2 regions of the Nitratireductor lacus genome follow, and region 2 is predicted to be linked to the other one. Evidence: riboswitches for the same ligand, from Rfam matches in the RefSeq annotation. Region 2 holds a riboswitch; the other holds the start of a gene.
What was found. A riboswitch is a leader RNA that binds a small molecule or an ion and turns the genes downstream of it on or off. The one in region 2 is predicted to bind thiamine pyrophosphate.
Positions count from the first base shown of each region.

Region 1 (11,996 bases), on a different contig from region 2:
TTCTGGGGCCGATGTTCGAGGACAATCTGCGCCGCGCGCTGGCCATTTCGCGCGGCGATCCGTCCGTCTTTTTCCAGTCCGCCATTTCCTGGATTTTCGCAGGTCTCATCGTGTTCTTCGTCGGCCTGACGATCCGCCGGGAGTGGCAAAAATTCCGAGAGAATCGTGCAGCAAAGAATGCCTGAGGCCGAAAAGTCCACCATGTCACTGCTTGAGAATGCCAAGAGCCACCTGAAGGATCTGGTCGCCTTCGATACGACGAGCCGCTACACGAACCGGCCGCTCATCGACCACATGGCGGCGTTCCTGCGGGAATACGGCATCGAGCCGGTCATTTTGCTGGACGAGACAGGCGAGAAGGCAAACCTGATCGCCCGTATCGGCCCGGCCGACGTGCCGGGTGTCGTGCTTTCCGGGCACACGGATGTGGTGCCCGCTCTGGAAAAGGGCTGGACCTCTCCGCCCTTTGATCTGACCGAGCGCGACGGAAAGCTCTATGGCCGCGGAAGCTGCGACATGAAGGGCTTTGCCGCCTGCGTCATGGCGATGGTGCCGCAGCTTGTCGCCGCGAAGCTGGAGCGCCCCGTCTGGCTGTGCTTCTCGCATGATGAGGAAGTGGGCTGCCTTGGCGCGCCGGCCATCGCCGAATGGCTGGCGAAACGCGAGGTTCCGCCCATGCTTGCGATCATCGGCGAGCCGACCGACATGACGCTGGTGACCGGCCAGAAAGGCAAGATCGCCATGCGCTGCCATGTGCATGGAACGTCAGGTCATTCCTCCTTCGCGCCCGATCACGTCAACGCCATCGACAATGCCGCGCGCATCATTGCGATGATCGCCGAGCGTGCCGAAGAGATCGCCGAAAACGGCCCCTTCGACCATGATTTCACCGTGCCGCACTCCACCATGCTGGCAACCATGATTTCCGGCGGCGTCGCCACCAATGTGACGCCGGATCTTTGCAGTTTCACCTTTGAAATCCGTAGCTTACCCACTCACGACGCACGGGCCGAGCTGGAATTTCTGAAAACGCGCGCAAATTCGGAAATTCTGCCCAAAATGCAGGAAAAATGCGCCGAAACCGGTATCGAATGGGAAGAAATCTTCGCCTATCCCGCGATGGGCGACAACACGGCGAGCGAGGGCTTCGCCTTCTTCCGCGACATCATGCCCGAGTGGTCGGGAAAGGTCTCTTACGGTTCAGAGGGAGGCGTGTTTGAGACCATTGGCGGCATCCCTTCCGTGATCGTCGGTCCAGGCTCCATCCGGCAGGCGCACAAGCCGGATGAATTCGTCGAGGTCGAACAGCTTTCTCTCTGTCTTGCGTTTCTGGAAAAGCTGGCAGCGAAGATTTCCGAACCGGCGTGAACTTCGGCGCTATGGCGCGGGAGCAAAGCATCAACTAGCATGCGGCCTGTTGCCCGGAAGGGTGGCGGGCCGTTGTTTTTTGAGGTGCCTTCCGTGCAGTTGAGATTTCTGGAAACCTTCATTCACCTGGCGAAAGTGCGTAATTTTCGCAAGGTTGCCGATCTTCTGCACACCACCCAGCCAGTCATTTCCTCACGCATCAACGCACTCGAAAATGAGCTGGGCACCAGGCTTTTCGAACGCTCGAAGCGTGGGGTGCAGTTGACGAGCGAAGGCCGGGTCCTTCTTTCGCATGCGGAGATGGTGGTCGAACTCACCAATGAAATGAAATGGCTGGTCAACAAGAGCAGAAAGATGACCGGCTCGCTGCGCGTTGGTGTGACCGACACGATCCTGCGCTCCTGGTTCGTGCAGTTGATGGAGTGTTTTCGGGAGAAATATCCCGGCGTGAACATTGAGATGCTCTCCTCGACCTCGGCCGAAGTCATCCAGTCCCTGCGCGATCACGCGGTGGATGTGGGACTGGCAATGCGGGATGGGAACGATCCCAAACTCGACTTCGTGCCACTCGGCTCGTTTCCGGTCGCCTGGGTCGCAAGCCCAACCGCCTTCCCCATTCGCAGGGCGGCGGTGGGTACGCTGCTCGACATGCCGATTCTCAGCTTTCCCAAGAACTCGATCCCCTACAAGACACTGGAGCGCTATCTGAAAATGCACTCCAAGGTGCGGGTCAATGTGCACTCGTCCAATTCCATTGCAACCATTGTGCAGATGGCCGAGGAAGGGCTTGGCATCGCGCCGATGCCGCGCGCGGTGGTGATGAAGGAACTGGCAAGCGGCACGCTGCACGAAATCGCGGTGGATGTGGAATTTCCACCGCTTGAGTTTTTCGCGATCACCGAAGCCTCGCCCCGCAAGACCCTGAGGGACGAATTCGTGGAAATGGCCCGGCAGCAGGCGATTGCCTATTCGAGCCGCTTTCCTGATGACTATCTGATCAACCCTGATTGAAAAAAATTATCACCGGAAGCCATATTTTTCATTTGGACTTTTTAAGACGGCTCTCCGATCCTGTTCCCATAACCAGACAAAAACGATGGGGAAGGATAATGAACCGTATTCTACGCAATGTTCTGGCCGCAGGCGTGATGACAGCGATCGGCGCCGCCGCCACGGTTTCGGCCCATGCCGAGACCTGGCGCATGGCGCACAAGATGCCGCCGGACAGCATCGAGGGCGAACTGTTCCAATTCTTTGCCGACAAAGTGGTCGAGAAGACCGGCGGTGAAGTTGAGATCAAGGTGTTTCCGAACGAGCAGCTCGGCTCCGACGACACGGTCCTCGAACAGCTTCAGATCGGCACCGTGAATGTCTATCCGGAAGGCACGAGCTATCTCCAGAAATGGGTGCCGGATATCAAGTTCACCTCGGCCCCCTTCCTTTTTGACGACCGCGAGCACTGGGTCCGCTTCATGCAGACCGATCTGGTCAAGGGCTGGTTCAAGCAGATCGAAGACGAAGCCGGCATCGCGCTGATCGGTTCTCCGACCGCCTTCCTGCGTGGCCCCTATCGCGTGATGGTGACCGACAAGCCGTGGACGAACCTGGAAGAAATGCAGGGCACGCGGCTGCGCATGCATCCCGACGAGCTGGCCGCTGCCGCCTGGCGCCATCTGGGCGCAGAGGTTCGCACGCTTGCCTGGACGGAAGTCTATGAATCCATCAGCCGCGGCATCGTCGATGCGGTGAACAGCCCGATCGCGCTGGTCGAGCCGATGAAGTTCTACGAGGTTGCGCCACACGTGATCCGTCATGACGAATACCCGCAGGGCATGGCCTTCATGACGAACGCGAAGCGCTGGAACGCCCTATCCGATGAACTGCGTGCACAGGTTCTCGATGCCTTTGCCGAAATGGCCGAAGAGTCGGAAAAGCGCATGATTGCTGCGGCGAACAGCGATCTTGAAGCCATGAAGGCCAAGGATGTCGCCTATACGGAACCGGACACTTCGGATTTCGTTGAGCGCATGCAGAGCTTCTATCAGGAGATGGAGGAAAAGGGCGAACTCCCCGACGGGTTCCTTGACGCGGTTCGTTCGTCGCGCGCCGAATAGGCATCCTTTGAACTCACATTGATGGGGGAGGTTTCATGCCCGTCCTGGATCGAATCCTGGCCGTTATCGACCGGCTGTTTCTTGTGGGAGCGAATGCGGCATTGTTCGCCATGCTCCTCGTGACCGCACTCAATGTCGCGTCACGCGCATTTCTCGGTCAGGGGGTGGTCTGGGCCTTCCCCATCAGCATCGTCTGCTTCGTGTGGATGAGTTTTCTGGGCTTTTTCGTCGTCTACAGGCAAAATAAGGACATCACCGTCGATTTTCTGCTGAACGCCACTCCGCCCCCGGTGCGCCGCGCCGGGCGGATGCTGGTGGACATCGCCGTTATCGCGCTCTTGCTCATCATCTTGCGCGAAGCACCGGAGCTGATCCAGCGGCAGGTGGGCAATATCGAGATGGTTGGCATTCAGCGCTATTGGCTGAGTGTCCCCTTCTTCGTGTCCTGCGGGTTGATTGCCCTGCACTTCTTCAGCGACTTCGTGCATGCCCTCAGAGGGCATGCGGAGCCTGAGCATCACCCTGCGGGCGACATCTAGGATCCGGGTAGAACCATGACCTTGCTACTTTTCGCGGGCTTCGTCGCCCTCATCCTTCTGCGTGTGCCGATCACCATGGCCATCGGCCTGGCGGTGCTCTCCGCCCTCATCTATGCGGGCTTCTCCGACACGCTCTACATCATTCCGCTTCAGGTTCTCGACGGCGTCGACAACCCGTCCCTGCTTGCCATCCCCTTCTTCATCATGGCGGGCAATCTGATGAATGGCGTCGGCATGACCGACCGCATCTTCAACTTCGCCTCCGCGCTTGTCGGCCATATGCGGGCCGGCCTCGCACAGGTGAACGTCGTCTCGTCGCTGCTCTTCGCCGGTGTCTCCGGTGCGGCCGTGGCCGATTGCGCCGGCCTCGGCACGATCGAGATCAAGGCGATGCGCGAGCGCGGTTATCCCGCTCCCTTCGCGGCGGCCCTCACGGCGGCAAGTGCGGTGGTCGGGCCAATCATCCCACCATCCATCAGCCTTGTCGTCTATGCGTTTCTGTCCAACACCTCGGTGGCGCGGCTTTTCCTTGCAGGCATCATTCCCGGCCTCATCGTCGGTCTGTCGCTGATGGCATTCAACTACCTCGTCGCACTGAAGCAGGACTTTCCGCGCGAGGAACGCAAGAGCCTGCCGCAGATCGGCCGTTCCGCCATCGACGGTATCGCCGCGCTGGTTGCACCGGGCATCATCCTTGTCGCCATCCTCACCGGTTTCACGACCGCGACGGAAGCCGGCGTTCTGGCCTGCGTCTACACCATCGCGCTGGGTTTCGTTTACCGCACCTTCTCCTTCCGCATGCTCTGGCAGGCGCTGACGGAGACGATGACCATCACCAGCGTCATCATGATCATCATCGGTTTCTCGCATGTGATGGGCTGGCTTCTGGCCATCGAGCAGATCCCGCAGCAACTGGCTGATCAGATTCTTCTGTTCACCGAATCGCGTACGGTCTTCCTGTTTCTCCTGCTCGGTTTCCTGCTTCTGGTGGGCTGTTTCGTGGAAGGTGTGCCGGCAAAGCTGATCCTCGTGCCAATGCTTCTGCCGATCATCGACCAGTTCGGCATCGACCGCATTCATTTCGGCCTGATCATCACCCTGGCGCTTCTGATCGGCATTGCCACACCGCCCATGGGCATCGCGCTCTACATCGTCGCTGAGGTGGGCAAGGTGCCGTTCGAGAAAGTGGCTGTGGCGATCCTGCCCTTTCTCATCCCACTGATCGTTGCCCTGCTCGTGATCACCTTCGTGCCCGAGCTGGTGCTCTTCCTTCCCAATCTCGTTCTGGGGCCGGCCTGACGGCCGCCCCAATCAAACTCCAAAGCAAGGGAAATTCATGAAAATCTCCGTCATTCAAATGAACTCGCAGGACGACAAGGCAAAGAACATTGCCGATGCGGAAGCCTTGATCCGCAAGGCCGTTGCCGAGGACAAGTCCGATCTCGTCGTGCTTCCCGAAACCTTCACCTATATGGGCGGGACCGTGGAAAGCCGCCGCGCCCATGCGGAAACCTTTCCCGATGGCGAAGCCTACCGCGCCATGTCGGCCCTGGCCGCCGAGCTGAAGGTGAACATTCACGCCGGCTCCATGGCCGAGGCTGCGGGCGAGAAGTGCTACAACACGACCATCGTGTTCGACCGGCAGGGCAAGGAGATTGCCCGCTACCGCAAGATCCATCTCTTCGATGTGAAGGTTCCCGGCGGCCAGAGCTATCTGGAATCCGACACGATGAAGCGCGGCGAGGACGTGGTCGTCTACGAGCTGGAAGGCGTGAAAATCGGTTGCGCCATCTGCTACGATCTGCGCTTCCCGGAGCTGTTCCGCAAGCTGCGTGACAAGGGCGCCGAGGTGATCGTGCTGCCCGCCGCTTTCACGCTGCAGACCGGCAAGGACCATTGGGAACAGCTTCTGTGCGCCCGCGCCATCGAGACCCAGTCCTATGTGGCCGCATCGGCCCAGATCTTCGGGCATGACGAAGGCAAAAAGCTGTGTTTCGGCCACTCGCTGATCATCGATCCATGGGGCGTGACCATCGCCAACTGCTCGGACCGCGTCGGCCATGCAAGCGCGACCATCGACACCGGCTATGCCGAGCAGATCCGCCGCTCCATGCCTGTCGCAGACCATCACGTCGTCGCATAAGGAATACGCATATGTACCAGGTCAACTCGATGCCGGAGCAGCTGGCACAGGCCAAGATCGACAAGCTGATGCAGGTGGAGACCGCCACGGTCGGCCACTTTCTGCACGCAAACTTCCTCGACACGGGCATCCGCTCCATGCTGCCCAGGGTGCGGGCCGCCGGAACGGCGGTGACCCTGCGCCTGCCCCATGCCGACAGCACGCTCCTGCATTACGCGATGGACCATATCCGGCCCGGCGATTTCGTGATCATCGATCGTGCCGGCGACACACGCCACGCCTGTTGGGGCGGCGTCATCACCCACACGGCGGCCCGCAAGAAGGCCGCCGGTGCGGTGGTGGACGGGCCGGCGACAGACGTTGCCGATTTCGAGCGTCACGGTTTCCCCATGTGGTGCCGGGGCCCCTCGCCCATCACCACCAAGCTGCTGGGCGTTTCGGGTGAAATGAACATCCCCGTCAGCGTTGGCGGCGTGGTGGTCAATCCGGGCGATGCGGTGCTGGCCGATGAAAACGGCGTGCTGATCCTGTCTCCCGACGAGGTGGACATGGTGGCAGACCGCGCCATCCAGATGCAGGCGCGTGAAGTCGAACTTCTGAAGCGCATCGACGCCGGCGAAAGCCTGCCGACCATTTCCGGCGCCAAGGCGCGCGTTGAGGCAAGCGCCTAGGATCTGGCAGCGGCTCATCCACAAATCATACCCGTCATCCCGGATAGCCCAGCGGTCGGCCGGGATGACGGGTATGGCCTCTCGATAGAGGAAGAGGGCTTCGAGACATGGCTCGAAGCCCCCTTCCCAAACTTGTTGCCCGGCATCTGACATGGGTGCTTGACAAGAGCGCCTCACTTCTCCCACCTTACGGCCTCACCTGGGGGGTCCCGCCAAGGGGCTGAGATTCTGCTGGGCATGGTTTTCCATGCAGCGCAGTGACCCGATGAACCTGATCCAGTTCATACTGGCGTAGGGATGGTGCATGCCTGGCGGGTCGCTGGCTCCTTCGAGCCGAAATCCATTTCCATAGCGGAACGTCAGCGCTCTTCCTCCTCTCGGCACGAACTGGGTCTCCATTGCTGACTGAGCAGAGGAGGCTCTGACCCATGGATGCTATCGCTCCGAAAGTGACCACCGGCCCATTGCCGGCGTCGCGCAAGATCTACAAACCCGGCAAGCTTCACCCCGACATTCGCGTGCCCATGCGCGAGATCGCCGTGCACCCGAGCGCCGGCGAGCCGCCGGTGACCGTTTATGATTCCTCCGGTCCCTATTCCGATCCGGACGCGCTGATCGAGATTGAAAAGGGTCTGCCGCGCATCCGCGAGGCCTGGGTGAAGGCGCGCGGCGATGTGGAGGCCTATGAGGGCCGCCATGTGAAGCCGGAGGACAATGGTTTCGTTTCCGGCGACCGGCTGACGCCGGAGTTTCCAACGCGCCACCAGCCGCTGCGGGCAAAGGACGGCAAGGCCGTCACGCAGCTTGCCTATGCGCGGGCCGGCATCATCACGCCGGAGATGGAATATATCGCTATCCGCGAGAACCTTGGCCGCGAACAGGCGAAGGCCACGCTCGTGCGCGATGGCGAGAGCTTTGGCGCGGCCATTCCCGATTTCGTGACGCCGGAATTCGTGCGCGACGAGGTGGCGAAGGGCCGGGCGATCATTCCCGCCAACATCAACCACCCGGAAGCCGAGCCGATGATCATCGGCCGCAATTTCCTCGTGAAGATCAACGCCAATATCGGCAATTCCGCCGTCACCTCCTCCATGGCCGAGGAGGTGGACAAGATGGTGTGGGCAACGCGCTGGGGCGGCGACACGGTGATGGACCTTTCCACCGGTCGCAACATCCACAACATCCGCGAATGGATCATCCGCAATTCGCCTGTGCCGATTGGCACGGTGCCGATCTATCAGGCGCTGGAGAAGGTGAACGGCATTGCCGAGGATCTGAACTGGGAGGTCTTTCGCGACACGCTGATCGAGCAGGCCGAACAGGGCGTCGACTATTTCACCATCCATGCGGGAGTGCGACTGCATTACATTCCGCTGACGGTCGATCGGGTGACGGGCATCGTCTCGCGCGGTGGCTCGATCATGGCCAAGTGGTGCCTGCATCACCACAGGGAGAGCTTCCTCTACGAGCATTTTGAGGAAATCTGCGACATCTGCCGCGCCTATGACGTCTCCTTCTCGCTGGGCGATGGCCTGCGTCCCGGCTCCATCGCCGATGCCAATGACGCCGCGCAGTTTGCCGAGCTGGAGACGCTGGGCGAGCTGACGCAGATCGCCTGGAAGAAGGACTGCCAGGTGATGATCGAGGGCCCGGGCCACGTGCCCATGCACAAGATCAAGGAGAACATGGACAAGCAGCTCGATGTCTGCGGCGAGGCGCCCTTCTACACGCTTGGGCCGCTCACGACCGACATTGCGCCGGGCTATGACCACATCACGAGCGGCATTGGCGCGGCGATGATCGGCTGGTTCGGCACGGCCATGCTCTGCTATGTCACGCCGAAGGAGCATCTGGGCCTGCCCGACCGCGACGATGTGAAGACGGGCGTCATCACCTACAAGATCGCGGCCCATGCGGCAGACCTCGCCAAGGGGCATCCGGCAGCGAAGATCCGCGACGATGCGCTTTCGCGCGCGCGTTTCGAGTTTCGCTGGGAGGACCAGTTCAACCTCTCGCTCGACCCCGAGACTGCGCGCAACTTCCACGACGAGACGCTCCCCAAGGAGGCGCACAAGGTGGCGCATTTCTGCTCCATGTGCGGGCCGAAATTCTGCTCCATGCGCATCTCCCACGACATCCGCGCCGAGGCCCAGAAGGAGGGCATGGCGAAGATGGCGGAGAAGTTCCGCGAAGGCGGCGAACTCTACATGCCGCTGGAGAAGGCGGTCGAGCCCGGGGAGTGATCCATGCATGTCCTTGTTCGTGGGGCCGGCGTCGCCGGCCTCACGCTGGCGCATGAGCTGGTGCGGGCGGGTGTACGGGTGACGGTGTGCGATGTCCGCTCAGGCCCGGCGGGCAGCGCGTCGTGGCTGGCGGGCGGCATGCTCGCACCGTGGTGCGAACGCGAGAGCGCGGAAGAGCCGGTGCTCACGCTCGGAAAGACCGCGGCGGACTGGTGGGAGGCCGCCCTTCCCGGCCATGTCGTGCGCAATGGAACGCTGGTGGTTGCGCCGGCGCGGGACCGGGCGGAGCTCGACCGCTTTGCCGTGCGCACGACCGGCCATGAATGGCTGGAGGGCGAGGCCGTTGCTGAACTGGAGCCCGATCTTGAAGGCCGGTTCCGCCGTGGGCTTTTCTTTCCCGGCGAGGCTCATCTCGATCCGCGCCGGGCGCTGACGGTGCTGATTACCAGGCTGAAAACGGCAGGCGTACGCTTCGCTTACGGTAACGATACGCCTGTCGAAGCAGACCGAATTGCCGACTGCACCGGCATGGCGGCGGCGGATCCGGAGCTGCGCGGCGTGCGGGGCGAGATGCTTCTGCTGCGGACGAAAGAGGTCAGGCTTTCGCGCCCGGTGCGCCTGCTTCACCCGCGCATACCGGTCTATATCGTGCCGCGGGCGGATCACCATTTCATGGTGGGCGCGACGATGATCGAAAGCGATGACGATGGGCCGATCAGCGCCCGCTCGACGATGGAATTGCTCAACGCGGCCTACAGCCTGCATCCGGCCTTTGCCGAGGCGAAGATCGTGGAGACGGGTGCCGGCGTGCGGCCCGCCTATCCCGGCAACCTGCCGCGCGTGAAGCGCACGCGGGAGGGCATCAGCGTGAACGGGTTCTACCGCCACGGTTTTCTGCTCTCGCCGGCCATGGCGCGCGAGGCGGCGGCTCTCATCCTGAACGAACGCGTGGAGGTGTTCGATGAAGCTCACGGTTAATGGCGAAGCGCGGCACGTGACAGCAGCAACGCTGGCCGCCCTGCTCGATGAACTGGACTACGCGCCCGACTTTCTCGCCACCGCGCGCAATGGAGAGCTTGTTCCGGCAGCGGAACGAAGCCGGTGTGCGCTCAAAGACGGGGACCGGATCGAGATCCTTTCGCCCATGCAGGGAGGCTGACATGCTGGAAGTCTATGGCGAAACCCTGTCCTCGCGGCTGCTTCTGGGAACCGCGCAATACCCCTCCCCCGCCATCATGGCGGATGCGGTGCGAAAAAGCGGCTGCGAGATCGTGACCGTGTCGCTGCGCCGCGAGATGGCGGGCAACCGCAATGGCGGCCGGTTCTGGGAGCTGATCCGCGAGCTCGGTGTGCGTGTTCTGCCCAACACGGCGGGCTGCCATTCGGTGAAGGAGGCTGTCACCACGGCGCAGATGGCGCGGGAGCTTTTCGGCACGGACTGGATCAAGCTGGAGGTGATCGGCCATCACGACACGCTCCAGCCGGATGTGTTCGGCCTTGTCGAGGCCGCACGCACTCTGAGCGATGAGGGCTTCAAGGTTTTTCCCTACACGACCGACGATCTGGTGGTGGCCGAAAGGCTGCTCGACGCGGGATGCGCGGTGCTGATGCCCTGGTGCGCGCCCATCGGCTCGGCGCGGGGACCGGTCAATGCGGATGGGCTCAGGGCCATGCGGGCAGAATTTCCCGATGTGCCGCTTATCGTGGATGCGGGGCTTGGACGACCATCGCATGGAGCCATGGTGATGGAGCTGGGTTTCGATGCCGTTCTTTTGAACACGGCCGTTGCAAAGGCCGGGGACCCGATCGCCATGGCGGCAGCCTTTGCCGGTGCTGTCGATGCGGGGCGGCAAGCCTTTCTGGCCGGTCCGCTGGAGCCGCGCGACATGGCCGTTCCTTCAACGCCGGTGATCGGCAAGGCGGTGTTTGAATGAAACTCGATCCCTTTTATCTGATTGTCGACAGTGCCCACTGGATCGCCCGGCTCGTTCCTCTCGGCGTGAAGCTCGTGCAGTTGCGTATCAAGGAGATGGATGAAGCAGCACTTCGTGGAGAAATCATCGAAGCAAGGCGCATCTGTGCCGAAAACGATTGCCAGCTCATCGTCAACGACCACTGGCGGCTGGCCATCGAAACGGGCTGCGATTTCATCCATCTGGGCCAGGAAGATTTGGCCGGGGCCGATCTCGAGGCGATCCGCGCGGCGGGGCTGAAGCTCGGCATCAGCACCCATGATGGGGCGGAACTGCGCACAGCCCTGGCGGAAAAGCCTGACTATGTGGCGCTCGGGCCGGTCTATCCGACGATCCTCAAAAAGATGAAATGGAACCCGCAGGGGCTCGACCGGCTGGCCGACTGGCGCAAGCGTGTCGGCGATGTGCCGCTGGTGGCGATTGGCGGGCTGAATCCCGAACGGCTTCCCGGCGTGTTTGCCGCCGGGGCGGATAGTGCTGCCGTGGTGACCGACATCACGCTGAATCCAGATCCGGAAGCGCGCACGCGCGAATGGCTGGCAGCCACCGCGCAATGGCGGTGAGCATGGCGCATGTGCTGGTGATTGCCGGTTCGGACTCGTCTGGCGGGGCCGGCATCGCGCGCGATGTGGAGACACTTGCTGCCTTTGGCGTGAAAACCTGCCTCGCGCTCACAGCGGTAACGGTGCAGACCCACACGGCGGTGGAGCGCGTCCAGCTCTGCGACCCCGATCTGGTGGAAGCACAGATGCGGGCTGCCCTCTCGGCAAACGCGGTCGCGGCGATCAAGATAGGCATACTTGGAAGCCGCGAGACCGTGGGGCGCGTTGCGGCGGTTCTGCGCGAACACGCCGCGATACCGGTGGTGCTCGATCCGGTGATCGCATCGTCTTCCGGGCGGGCGCTGCTTGCCGACGATGCCATCGCATTCATGCGCGAAAACCT
Region 1 covers NZ_JBWKMB010000009.1:58,805-70,800, forward strand. Annotated here, with positions in the region: gene AC07E3_RS09380 (tripartite tricarboxylate transporter permease) at 1-185, shown strand, start outside; gene argE (acetylornithine deacetylase) at 178-1,368, shown strand; gene AC07E3_RS09390 (LysR family transcriptional regulator) at 1,462-2,379, shown strand; gene AC07E3_RS09395 (TRAP transporter substrate-binding protein) at 2,478-3,482, shown strand; gene AC07E3_RS09400 (TRAP transporter small permease) at 3,518-4,021, shown strand; gene AC07E3_RS09405 (TRAP transporter large permease) at 4,037-5,320, shown strand; gene AC07E3_RS09410 (carbon-nitrogen hydrolase family protein) at 5,358-6,164, shown strand; gene AC07E3_RS09415 (RraA family protein) at 6,176-6,835, shown strand; TPP riboswitch at 7,026-7,151, shown strand; gene thiC (phosphomethylpyrimidine synthase ThiC) at 7,264-9,078, shown strand; gene thiO (glycine oxidase ThiO) at 9,082-10,056, shown strand; gene thiS (sulfur carrier protein ThiS) at 10,040-10,237, shown strand; gene AC07E3_RS09435 (thiazole synthase) at 10,239-11,012, shown strand; gene AC07E3_RS09440 (thiamine phosphate synthase) at 11,009-11,614, shown strand; gene AC07E3_RS09445 (hydroxymethylpyrimidine/phosphomethylpyrimidine kinase) at 11,584-11,996, shown strand, end outside.
Region 1: linked by a shared signal. The riboswitch ahead of thiC (phosphomethylpyrimidine synthase ThiC) and the one ahead of thiB (thiamine ABC transporter substrate binding subunit) in region 2 are both predicted to bind thiamine pyrophosphate.

Region 2 (11,996 bases):
CGAGACCGACAAGGCAGCCCAGGAAGTGATGTCGCCGGTTGACGGCGTGATCACCGAGATGGTGGTTGCATCGGGCGACGAGGTCGAAGTCGGCGCGCTTCTCCTGCGCATCGAACAGGGAGCCTCTGCCGGCGCAGCAGCGCCCAAGGCCGACAAGCCGGCCGAGAAGGACGCCCCCGCGGCGAAGAAGGATGACGATGGCGGACGTCCGCCCGCACCCTCCGCACAGAAGATGATGACTGAAAAGGGCATGAAGGCGTCTGACGTTGCCGGTTCCGGCAAGGATGGCCAGGTGCTTAAGGGCGACGTGCTGGCGGCCATCGAAGGCGGCGCTCCAAGCTCTCCGGCTGAAAAGCCCAAAGCAGCCCGCCCCGCCTCTCCGGCAGAGGATGAGAGCCGCGAAGAGCGTGTGAAGATGACGCGTCTGCGTCAGACCATCGCGCGCCGCCTCAAGGACGCGCAGCACACTGCCGCCATGCTCACCACCTTCAACGAGGTGGATATGACCGCGGTCATGGAGATGCGCAAGAAGTACAAGGAGCTCTTCGAAAAGAAGCATGGCGTCAAGCTTGGCTTCATGGGCTTCTTCACCAAGGCGGTGTGCCATGCGCTGAAGGAAATCCCGGCTGTGAATGCCGAGATCGACGGCACGGACATCATCTACAAGAACTTCTGCCATATCGGCGTAGCGGTCGGCACCGACCGTGGTCTCGTCGTGCCGGTGGTGCGCGATGCCGACCAGATGTCGATCGCCGAGGTGGAGAAGGAAATCGGTCGTCTGGGTCTCGCGGCCCGCGACGGAAAGCTCTCCATGGCCGACATGCAGGGCGGCACCTTCACCATCTCAAATGGCGGTGTCTATGGCTCGCTGATGTCGACGCCGATCCTGAACGCCCCGCAGTCGGGCATTCTGGGCATGCACAAGATCCAGGAGCGGCCCATGGTGGTCGGCGGCCAGATCGTCATCCGCCCGATGATGTATCTCGCGCTCTCCTACGATCACCGCATCGTGGACGGCAAGGAAGCCGTGACCTTCCTCGTGCGCATTAAGGATGTGCTTGAGGATCCCGAACGTCTGGTCCTCGACCTCTAGAAAACGGCGGGGCGCGGTAGGCGGATGCCTTCCACGCCCTCGTCCATCCGGCGAGATCGGGAATGACAATGATGCAGGCAGCGAAAACACTTCTGGTGACAGGCGGAAGCCGCGGCATCGGCGCTGCGATCTGCCGGCTTGCCGCAGATGCGGGCTACCGCGTCGCGGTCAACTATGTCGCCAACCCTGACGCAGCCGAAACGGTCGTCCGCGACATCGAACAGGCAGGTGGCGAAGCCTTTGCCGTCAAGGCCGACATGGCCGAGGAAAACGAAATCCTGGCCATGTTCGAGGCCGTTGACCGGCGCTTTGGGCGGCTTGATGCACTCGTCAACAATGCGGGCATTGTCGACCGCAAGGCGCGCGTCGACGAAATGGACCTCGCCCGGTTCGAGCGCATGATGCGCATCAATGTGATCGGCACGATGCTGTGCGCCCGCGAGGCGGTCAGGCGCATGTCGACACGCCATGGCGGCAAGGGCGGCGCCATCGTCAACATCTCGTCCATCGCCGCCGTGCTCGGCTCGGCTGGCGAATATGTCGACTACGCAGCCTCCAAGGCAGCGGTCGACACCTTCACCATGGGGCTTGCACGTGAGGTCGCGGAAGAAGGCATCCGCGTCAATGCGGTGCGGCCCGGCATCACCGACACCGAAATCCACGCCTCCGGCGGCCAGCCGGACAGGGCGCAGCGGCTTTCGGGTCTGATCCCAATGAAAAGGCCTGGCACGGCAGAGGAAATCGCCCGCGCCGCGCTCTGGCTTCTCTCCGATGAGGCGTCCTACTCCACGGGCGCCATTCTCAATGTCAGCGGCGGTCGATAGCCGACGCAACGGAATTCAGGAAAGGCACGAACATGTCCTATGATCTCGTCGTGATCGGCACCGGACCCGGCGGCTATGTCTGCGCCATCAAGGCGGCCCAGCTCGGCCTAAAGACAGCTGTTGTCGAGAAGCTCTCCACCCATGGCGGCACCTGCGTCAATGTCGGCTGCATACCCTCCAAGGCGCTGCTGCACGCCACGGAAATGTTCGCGGAAGCCGGCCATGGCCTTGCCGATCTCGGCGTTGAGGTGAGCAAACCCAAGCTCAACCTCAAGAAGATGATGGAGCATCGCGTCAAGACGGTCGAGCAGAACACCAAGGGCCTCGACTTCCTGATGAAGAAGAACAAGATCGATGTCCTTCGCGGCTTTGGCAGCATTGCCGGCAAGGGCAAGGTCAGCGTGAAGGGCGACGACGGCAAGGAACAGACCGTGGAGACGAAGAACATCGTCATCGCCACGGGTTCCGACGTCGCCGGCATTCCCGGCGTCGACGTGAAGTTCGACGAGAAGGTGATCGTCTCCTCCACCGGCGCTCTGGAGCTTTCCAAGGTCCCTGAGCACATGGTGGTTGTCGGTGGCGGCGTGATCGGGCTGGAGCTCGGCTCCGTCTGGGCCCGCCTTGGCGCCAGGGTGACCGTGGTCGAATATCTCGACACCATTCTCGGCGGCATGGACGGCGAGGTCGCCAAGCAGTTCCAGCGCATGCTTGCCAAGCAGGGCTTCGAGTTCAAGCTCGGCGCCAAGGTCACGGATGTGGCCAAGGCCGGCAAGGGCGCAAAGGTGACCTTTGAGCCGGCAAAGGGCGGTGATGCGGAAACCGTCGAAGCAGATGTGGTTCTGATCGCCACCGGCCGCAAGCCTTACACGGAAGGCCTCGGCCTGGACGCGGTGGGCGTGGAGCTGGATGAGCGCGGCCGTGTAAAGACCGACGGGCATTTCAAGACGAATGTCGATGGCATCTACGCCATCGGCGACGTGATCGCCGGTCCGATGCTCGCGCACAAGGCCGAGGATGAAGGCGTCGCCGTGGCCGAGATCCTCGCCGGACAGGCCGGGCACGTGAACTATGATGTGATCCCCGGCGTGGTCTACACCAGCCCGGAAGTCGCCTCCGTCGGCAAGACCGAAGAAGAGCTGAAAAAGGCCGGCGTGGAATACAACGCCGGCAAATTCCCCTTCTCGGCCAACGGTCGCGCCCGCTCCATGCTCAAGACGGACGGCTTCGTGAAGGTGCTCGCCGACAAGAAGACGGATCGCGTGCTGGGCGTTCATATCGTCGGCTTCGGCGCCGGCGAAATGATCCACGAGGCAGCGGTTCTGATGGAGTTCGGCGGCTCGTCGGAAGACCTCGCCCGCACCTGCCACGCGCACCCCACCATGTCGGAAACGGTCAAGGAAGCGGCTCTCGCCACCTTCGCCAAGCCGATCCACATGTGATCCGACAGGAATTTACAGACAACAGGGCCCCGGCGCGAAAGCTTCGGGGCCTTTTTCTATCCGCCGTCGCCCATTGGTACACTGTCGGAGACGGTGCCGGACGTCCCGGTGACGTCCTCGCCGAAAAAGCCGCTTCCTGAAATCGCCATGAAAGCGAGGATCACGATCGCCGCTCCAACGGCGCCAATCACAAAACCCCGCGTTCCCTCCGAACCGGCAGAACGATGTTGGGGTTTCTTTTTTTTGTTTTCGTCCTGCATGACAGAGCTCCAAATGACGCTCCCCAACGCCATTGGAAAGATAACATGCAATTAGTTAGCCGGAACCCCAAATTTACCGGACACCCTCAACGGTATAACCGTCCGCACGCAGGAGTTCGATGAGCCCTTCCTCACCGGGCAGATGCAGTGCCCCGACGGCGATGAAGGCGCTGCCTTCATTCAGAATAGGCCGCGCCCGTTCGGCCATCGTGCCGTTGCGCGCTTTGACCATGGCCTGATCGAAGGCGGCGTAATCCCCTGATGCACCCTGCTGCTCGGGGATCGCGACGCGGATCAGCGGCCAGAACATGCCGGTCTCGCCTTCGGCATAGAGCGACACCATGGTTTCCATCACGTCGTTCAGGCCGTCACCAAGCGCCAGCGTCTCTACCAGGCCGCGCACATGCATTTCCATGGGCAGGGAGGCCATGGCGTCCAGTTGCTCAACCGCCGTCTCAAGACCGAGAAGCTCTTTGCCGGCATTCTGAGCATCCTCTGCCAGCTTAAGATCCAGGATCGGCATACCCGCTTCCTTGCGCTCGATCTCGCAAACCGGCAGCGCCACCAGCGAGATCAGCATCCAGGGCTTCATCTTCTTGACGCTGGCAAACGGAATGCCGCGCGCCTTGAGCGCATCCGCCACCGCCTGACGCTCCGCCTCATCGAGGTGATCGCCAAGCGTCTCCTTGCCCGTGAACATCATCAGGTCCGGCCGTTTGAACATCGCCGCAGCCATCTTCGACTGATCGAGAATGTCGGTGGTCTCGATAACGACACGCTCCGCCCCGTCGAAAGCCTCGCGGGCATCCCTGGGGAGCGTGACCACGCGCGGGTCGCTCATATGCATGGTGCCGAAAAGATAAGAGGGCTCAATGCCCTCCTTCTCGACCCGCCAAAGGAGTCCGCTGCCATTCGGCGTCTCCGCCGCCTGTCGTCGCACCTCTTCAAGCGCGGCCGGGTTCTCTGCGGCGAGTTCCGTCAGGAGGTTTGTGCCCGAACAGACAATCTCATCCGCCTTTGCCGGCTTTGCCATTAACAGGCCGAGGACCAGCGCCAGCAGCAGGAAAAGCGGAAAGGCAGCAGCGCACAGAAAAAGGCGGTCAACAAACCGCTCGGTCGCGGTGGTGGCTTTTGCATGCGTTTTCATGGCGCCACGCTAGCGGCAAATCCCGGCGAAACCGTTAATCCGCCACCACAAATTGCGAGCAATGGCTTCAGGCCCGCGGATGGGCGGCATCGTAGATTTCGAGAAGCCGCGCCGTGTCCACGCCCGTATAGACCTGCGTCGTGGAGAGGCTCGCATGGCCCAGAAGCTCCTGGATCGCGCGCAGATCGCCGCCGCGCCCAAGAAGATGCGTGGCAAAGGAATGCCTGAGCGCATGCGGCGTTGCCGTCTCCGGCAGGTTGAGCGCGGAGCGCATACGCTTCATCTCGCGCTGAATGATGGCCGGTTGCAAAGCGCCGCCACGCGCGCCGCGAAAGAGCGGCCCGTCAGCCTCCAGATGGTAAGGGCAAAGGCGCTGATACTCGGCGACCGCCTCGGCGGATACCGGCAGCACCGGCACAAGCCGTGTCTTGCCGCCCTTGCCGGTGATCCTGAGCGCGCCCTGGCGCAGTTCCCCGACCTGACCGCCCAGAAGCCCCAGCGCCTCCGAAATGCGAAGCCCGGCTCCATAAAGCAGCGTGAAGACGGCTGCATTCCGCGCCGCGATCCACGGTTCCTCGGCAAGCTGCCCCTCGCCCGAGGCGACCTTGCGCGCATCGGCGGCCGTCAGTGGCTTGGGCAGCCCGCGCGGCGCACGCGGCGCCTTCAGCGCAGCCGCAGCCGCCGCGTTCACCAGCCCCCGACGCTCCAGATAACGCAGAAACGAGCGAACCCCGGCAAGCCCGCGCCCGAGCGTGCGGGCTCCCGCGCCCCCGCCGCGCCGAAAGGCCAGAAAGGCGCGCAGGTCCGCCGGGCGCAGCTCGGCGATGTCGGAGAGACCCGGTGCCTCGCCGCAATGCCCTGTGAGAAACTGCAGAAACTGCCGCGTGTCGCGCTCATAGGCATCGACGGTCAGCGCCGAAAGACGCCGCTCATCGGCCAGCGAGGCAAGCCACCTGGTACGGGCCTTCTGGAGGTCGGGCTTTGCGGAAATGAGGAAATCCTGGTCCATACGCGGCATTCTGAACCAGTCTGGTTAGCGAGCGGTGAAGGCGGGCGAATGACGGCTTCCTTCTCCCCGCCTGCTGGGAGAAGGTCCCGGCAGGGGGATGAGGGGTTGGCGCTCACGCCGCGCTTGTAAAACTCTCGCGTATCGCGGTTTCACAGAACATGGTGCTCGCCCCTCATCCTCACCTTCTCCCCGCCTGCGGGGAGAAGGGGGCTTTGAAGTCGGCGTCCAAAGAAGCAAGGGCTGCTATGCGCCCTCGACCTCCTCGCGCAGCATTTCAAGTTCCAGCCACTCTTCTTCCATCTTCTCACGGCTGGCGCGCGCGGTGTCCAGCTCTTTGGAAAAGCGCTGAAACGCGGCTGCATCGCGCGTGTAGAGGTTCGGATCGGCGAGTTTCTCTTCCAATGCCGCGATCTCATCCGCCAGCTCATCAATCTTCTTGGGCAGTGTCTCCAGCGCAAACTTCTGCTTGTAGGAGAGCTTCTTGGCAGCCGATTTGGAGCCGCCCGCATTGCCGACGGGCTTCGCCTTCTGCTGCTCGGCGCCGCGCGCCTTGCGCCGCTCCAGCTCCTCGCCCTTGCGCTGCGCCATCATGTCGGAATAACCGCCCGCATACTCAATCCAGCGGCCATCGCCAGCAGGCGCAATGGTGCTCGTCACCGTACGGTCGAGGAAATCGCGGTCATGGCTGACGAGCAGCACCGTGCCGGGAAAGTCCTCGACAAGCTCCTGCAGAAGGTCGAGCGTCTCCATATCGAGATCGTTTGTCGGCTCATCGAGAACCAGCAGATTGGCCGGCCGTGCGAGGAGCCTGGCCAGAACCAGCCGCGCGCGTTCACCGCCCGAAAGCTCGCGGATCGGCGTGCGCGCCTGCTCCGGTTTGAACAAGAAGTCCTTCATGTAGGAAACGACGTGCCGCTCCTGCCCGTTGACGACGACGCTGTCGCCGCGCCCGTCGGTCAGGAAGTGAGAAAGCGTCTCCTGTGGATCGAGCGCGCGTTTCTGGTCCAGAATGGCGATTTCCAGATTGGCACCGAGCCGCAGCGATCCCTCATCGGGCTCAAGCTTGCCTGTCAAAAGGTTGATAAGCGTCGTTTTGCCGGCGCCATTGGGCCCGACAAGACCAACCCGGTCGCCACGCAGAATGCGCGTGGAGAAGTCCTTGACCACCTGCAGTCCGTCATAGGATTTGGCGAGCCCCTTCGCCTCGATGACGAGCTTGCCGGATTCGGCAGCATCACTGGCCGCCATGGTCGCCACGCCTTCTGCGCCGCGGTGGCTGCGGTGTTTTTCACGCAGCGCCTGCAACTCTCCCAGACGGCGCACATTGCGCTTGCGGCGCGCGGTCACGCCATAGCGCAGCCAGTGCTCTTCACGCTCTATCTTGCGGGCGAGCTTGTGCTGCTCGCGCTCTTCCTCTTCGAGCACCTGATCGCGCCAGTCCTCGAAATGGGCGAACCCCTTGTCGAGCCGCCGCGTCACACCCCGATCGAGCCACACGGTTGCGCGGCTTACCTTCTCCAGAAATCGGCGGTCATGCGAGATGGTGACCAAAGCGGAAGAGGTCCGTTGCAACTCTTCCTCAAGCCACTCGATGGTGGCGAGGTCGAGATGGTTTGTCGGCTCATCGAGCAGTAGCAGATCCGGCTCCGGTGCAAGCACGCGGGCCAGTGCCGCACGGCGCGCCTCGCCGCCAGAAAGCGTCGCCGGGTCTTCATCGCCCGTGAGCCCCAGCCGGTCGATGACAAGCGCCACCCGGTTGATGTCGTCGGCAGGCCCAAGCCCCGCCTCCACATAGGCGCGCACGGTCGCGAACCCCTGCCAGTCGGGCGTCTGCGGCAGATAACGTATGGTTGCTGTCGGCTGGCGGAAGATCTCGCCATCCTGCGGCTCCACGAACCCGGCGGCAATCTTCAACAGTGTTGATTTGCCGGAGCCATTGCGTCCCACCAGCGCAAGCCGCTCGCCGGGGCCGACCATCAGCGAGGCACCGGCCAACAGCGGCGTGCCACCGAACGTTAGACGAATATCATCCAGCTTTAAAAGGGGCGGCGCCATGGTTCAGCGTTCTCCGTATTCAGTAGATGCGCCATAAAAAGCGCCCGGCCCTTCATGAGCGTGATGGAAAGGCCGCCATCCGCTACATTGGAAAGCGTCAGCGATGATCCGAAGGGCACCTCGACGGCATCGAGCGGCCATTTCGCGCCTTCGACCGTGAGGCCGGAAAGCTCCGAAAAGCCGAGGATCGAAAACAGTGTGCCATCAGCATAGGCGAAGCTGTGGCGCCGCCCCGGGATGAGCGGCACGCCTTCCTGATGCCCGCTCGTCAGCTTTGCGGCAATGCCGCGTTCGGAGAGCTGCAATGCCTGAGCGAAATGCAGGAACATGTGGTCGGCCCGTTCGCCTCCGAAGGCACCGGCCAGCAAAAGGCTTGTCGCCCCGGCCTCCAGAGCTGCCGCAATCGCGATCTCGCCGTCGGTCTTGTCCTTCTCGGAGGGGAAGGTGCGGCGCGCCACGTCGGCATAGGCATCCTCAAACCCGTCGGGCACGGAATCGAAGTCCCCCACCCAGAGCTCGGGTTTGACGCCGAGAAGCGCAGCATGGCGCATGCCCGAATCCGCTGCGATGATACGGCTGTCGGCGATTTCGGCATCGAGGGCCGGTGTCCGGGTGAGGTCTCCGCCAAGGAGAAGGGTAAATCGGCTCATGGGCGAGGCCCATATCATGCCGGCGGGCCAGCGCCAACGGCGTTTGCACCATCCAACCCCCTTGCGGAGCTGCGCGCCGCGCCCTATTTTCCCGGTCGCTCTAACGGGGTGCCGGCGCATTGTCGGCTGAGAGGCTTGGGAAGAACCCAACCAACCCGCGGAACCTGATCCGGTTGATACCGGCGGAGGGATTAGACGCTTTTCATTCAGCGCCTCATTCCCAGACCAGAAAAGAGGAGGCGCAGATGCGCACCACCACCCTGCTTTCCACTCTGGCGCTCGGCGCGCTGGCCCTTTCCGGCCAGGCATTCGCCCAGGAAAAGCTCACGGTGTACACCTATGAGAGTTTCACGTCCGACTGGGGCCCAAGCCCACAGGTGGAAAAGGCGTTTGAGGCGGAATGCGGTTGCGACGTGGAATTCGTTTCGGTCGCCGATGGCGTGGCACTGCTCAACCGTGTCCGGCTTGAGGGTGCATCCACCAGGGCCGACATCGTGCTTGGCCTTGACAACAACCTGATCCATGAGGCGCAGGACACCGGCCTCTTCGCGCCCCATGGCATCGACATGGCGAAAGTGAGCGTGCCGGGTGGCTTTGAGAACGATACATTCGTGCCCTTCGACTATGGCTATTTCGCTTTCGTCTACGACACCGAAGCCATCGAGATGCCGCCGGCAAGTCTGAAGGAACTGGTGGAGGCCGAGGGTGATCTGAAGATCGCCATTCAGGACCCGCGCACCTCCACGCCGGGGCTTGGTCTTCTGCTCTGGGTCAAGGCCGTCTATGGCGACGAGGCGGCCACCGCCTGGAGCCGGCTGCAGGACAAGGTGCTGACGGTGACGCCCGGCTGGAGCGAGGCTTATGGACTGTTCACCAGCGGTGAGGTTCCCATGGTGCTCTCCTACACCACCTCGCCCGCCTATCACCGCATCGCCGAGGACACCGAGCGCTACAAGGCAGCCAGCTTCGCGGAAGGCCACTACCTGCAGGTGGAAGTGGCGGCACAGACGGTTGCGGGCGCGAAGAATCCGCTGGCGCAGAAATTCCTCGCCTTCATGACCGGTCCCGGCTTTCAGGACGCCATTCCCGAAACCAACTGGATGTTCCCTGCCGGAGAAATATCCGACCCGCTGAACCCGGTCTTCGATGACCTTGTGAAACCGGAAAAGACGCTCGAATTTTCACCTGAGGAGGTTGCAAAGAACCGCAGGGCCTGGGTCGATGAGTGGCTTTCGGTGATGAGCCGCTGATCATCCCGCACGCGCCCGCCATGGACAGACGCACAACAGCGGGGCGCCTCGCGCTAACCGCCATCGGCCTGCTGATCGGCGGGGCCTTCATCGGTCTCGCCGTGGAGGCAGAAAGCCAGGGTGCCGGCGCGCTGGATGCGTTCGATGCATGGCTTCTGCGCATTGCCCGTTTCACGCTCTGGCAGGCGCTGCTGTCGACACTGCTTTCTGTATTACCAGCGATCCTTCTGGCGCGTGCGCTGGCACGGCACCCGGCCTTTCCGGGACGTGCCTTCATCCTGCGCCTGTTCGCCGTGCCGCTTGCGCTACCGGCCATCGTGGCCGCCCTCGGTGTTCTTGCGCTCTATGGCCGCGCGGGCTTCTTTGCACCGTTCCTGTCGGTCGCCTTCAACGAGCACTGGCCCGGCATCTATGGCCTCTCGGGCATTCTGGTCGCCCATGTCTTCTTCAACCTGCCGCTCGCAACGCGGCTCTTCCTGAACGCGCTTGAAAGCGTGCCGGCAGACCAGTGGCGTCTTGCGGCCCAGCTTGGCATGGGCGCGCGCGCCTCGTTCCGGTTTCTCGAATGGCCGGCCATGCGCGCTGCCCTGCCCGGCATCGCCGGGCTCGTCTTCATGCTATGCGTCACATCCTTCACCATCGTCTTGCTGCTTGGCGGCGGGCCGCGCGCCACCACGCTGGAAGTGGCGATCTATCAGGCGCTGCGCTTCGACTTCGACCCCGCGCGCGCACTGGTGCTCACTCTCATTCAGGTAGCGCTGGCAGGCAGTATCGTGCTGGCTATGAGCCGTCTCGGCGCTTCCTTCAGCGGCGACGCGAACCTGCCTGTCGCCCCCCGCCGGATCGTCTGGCACACGCCCGCCGAAACCGGTCTTAACGCGACCCTCATCCTCATCGGCCTGTTCTTCGTCGCCGGTCCGATGGGTGCGACCGTGATTGCGGGCCTCAGGGCCGATCTCGGGCGCCTTGCGACCGAAAGCGCGGTCTTCTCCGCCACGACGACCAGCCTTGTCTTCGCGGGCCTTTCGTCGCTTCTCTGCCTCATCCTGTCACTGGCGCTGGTCGCCGCCCGGCGCGCGCTGGAAATGAAGCGCGGCGCCCTGCCCGCATCCCTGCTGGAGCGCGCAACGGACAGCGGCGCCGCCATGGTGCTCATCGTCCCGCCGCTGGTCATCGGCGCGGGCTGGTTTATTCTCCTGCGTCATGTGGGCAATGTCTTCGCCTTCGCGCCGGTCATGGTCGTCACGGTCAATGCGGTGATGGCAATGCCCTTCGCCATACGCGCCATCCGCCCGGCTTATGATGCCGCGAGCGCCCGTCATGAAAGGCTGTGTCTGTCGCTCGGCATCACCGGCTGGATCCGGCTGCGCCTTGTCGACTGGCCGGCGCTCAAACGCCCCGCCGCCACCGCACTCGCCTTTGCCGCGGCCCTTTCGCTGGGCGATCTCGGCGTCATCGCCCTGTTCGGCTCCGATCAGGTGCAGACCCTGCCCTATCTCCTGCTGCAGCGCATGGGCAGCTACCGCACGGCGGATGCCGCCGGCATTGCCCTTTTCCTCGGGCTCCTCTGCCTGGGATTGATGTTTATCGCCGACTATCTCGGCAGGGAGAAAAGATGACCAGAACCGACACCGGGAACGGCGCGGAGATCACGCTCGACAGGCTGCGTTTTGCCTATCCCGGCGCAGGCTCAATGGCGTTCGACGCGACCATCGCTGCGTCAGACATCGTCGCCGTCATGGGCCCGAGCGGCTCGGGCAAGTCGACCCTGCTCAGCCTGATTGCCGGCTTTGAGCGACCCGCATCGGGCCGCATCCTCATCGATGGCGAGGATGTCTCTGCGCTTACTCCCCACCGCCGGCCGGTCTCCATGGTGTTTCAGGAGAACAATCTCTTCGCGCATCTCACCGTGGCGCAGAATGTGGGGCTCGGCCGCTCACCCTCTCTGAAACTGACGGAAGAAGACCGCGCGGCCGTCTCGGACGCTCTTGCCAGAACCGGCCTCGCCGGCAAGGAAGACCGGCTGCCGCAGGCGCTTTCGGGCGGCGAGCGCCAGCGTGTGGCACTTGCCCGCGTTCTGATTCGCAAACGTCCGGTTCTCCTGATGGACGAACCCTTCGCCTCGCTTGGACCGGCGCTGCGCGACGAAATGCTCGCGCTCATAGCCGCGCTGCACGCAGAGCAGAAAATGACGGTCCTCATGGCCACGCACGATCCGCGCGATGCGGAGCGGCTCTGCAAAACCATGATCTTCGTGGAAGATGGAAGG
Region 2 covers NZ_JBWKMB010000005.1:3,131-15,126, reverse strand. Annotated here, with positions in the region: gene odhB (2-oxoglutarate dehydrogenase complex dihydrolipoyllysine-residue succinyltransferase) at 1-1,093, shown strand, start outside; gene AC07E3_RS05475 (SDR family oxidoreductase) at 1,162-1,917, shown strand; gene lpdA (dihydrolipoyl dehydrogenase) at 1,950-3,356, shown strand; gene AC07E3_RS05465 (hypothetical protein) at 3,413-3,616, opposite strand; gene AC07E3_RS05460 (TraB/GumN family protein) at 3,690-4,763, opposite strand; gene AC07E3_RS05455 (tyrosine recombinase XerC) at 4,831-5,772, opposite strand; gene AC07E3_RS05450 (ABC-F family ATP-binding cassette domain-containing protein) at 6,016-7,827, opposite strand; gene AC07E3_RS05445 (thiamine diphosphokinase) at 7,809-8,477, opposite strand; TPP riboswitch at 8,572-8,685, shown strand; gene thiB (thiamine ABC transporter substrate binding subunit) at 8,723-9,727, shown strand; gene thiP (thiamine/thiamine pyrophosphate ABC transporter permease) at 9,748-11,346, shown strand; gene thiQ (thiamine ABC transporter ATP-binding protein) at 11,343-11,996, shown strand, end outside.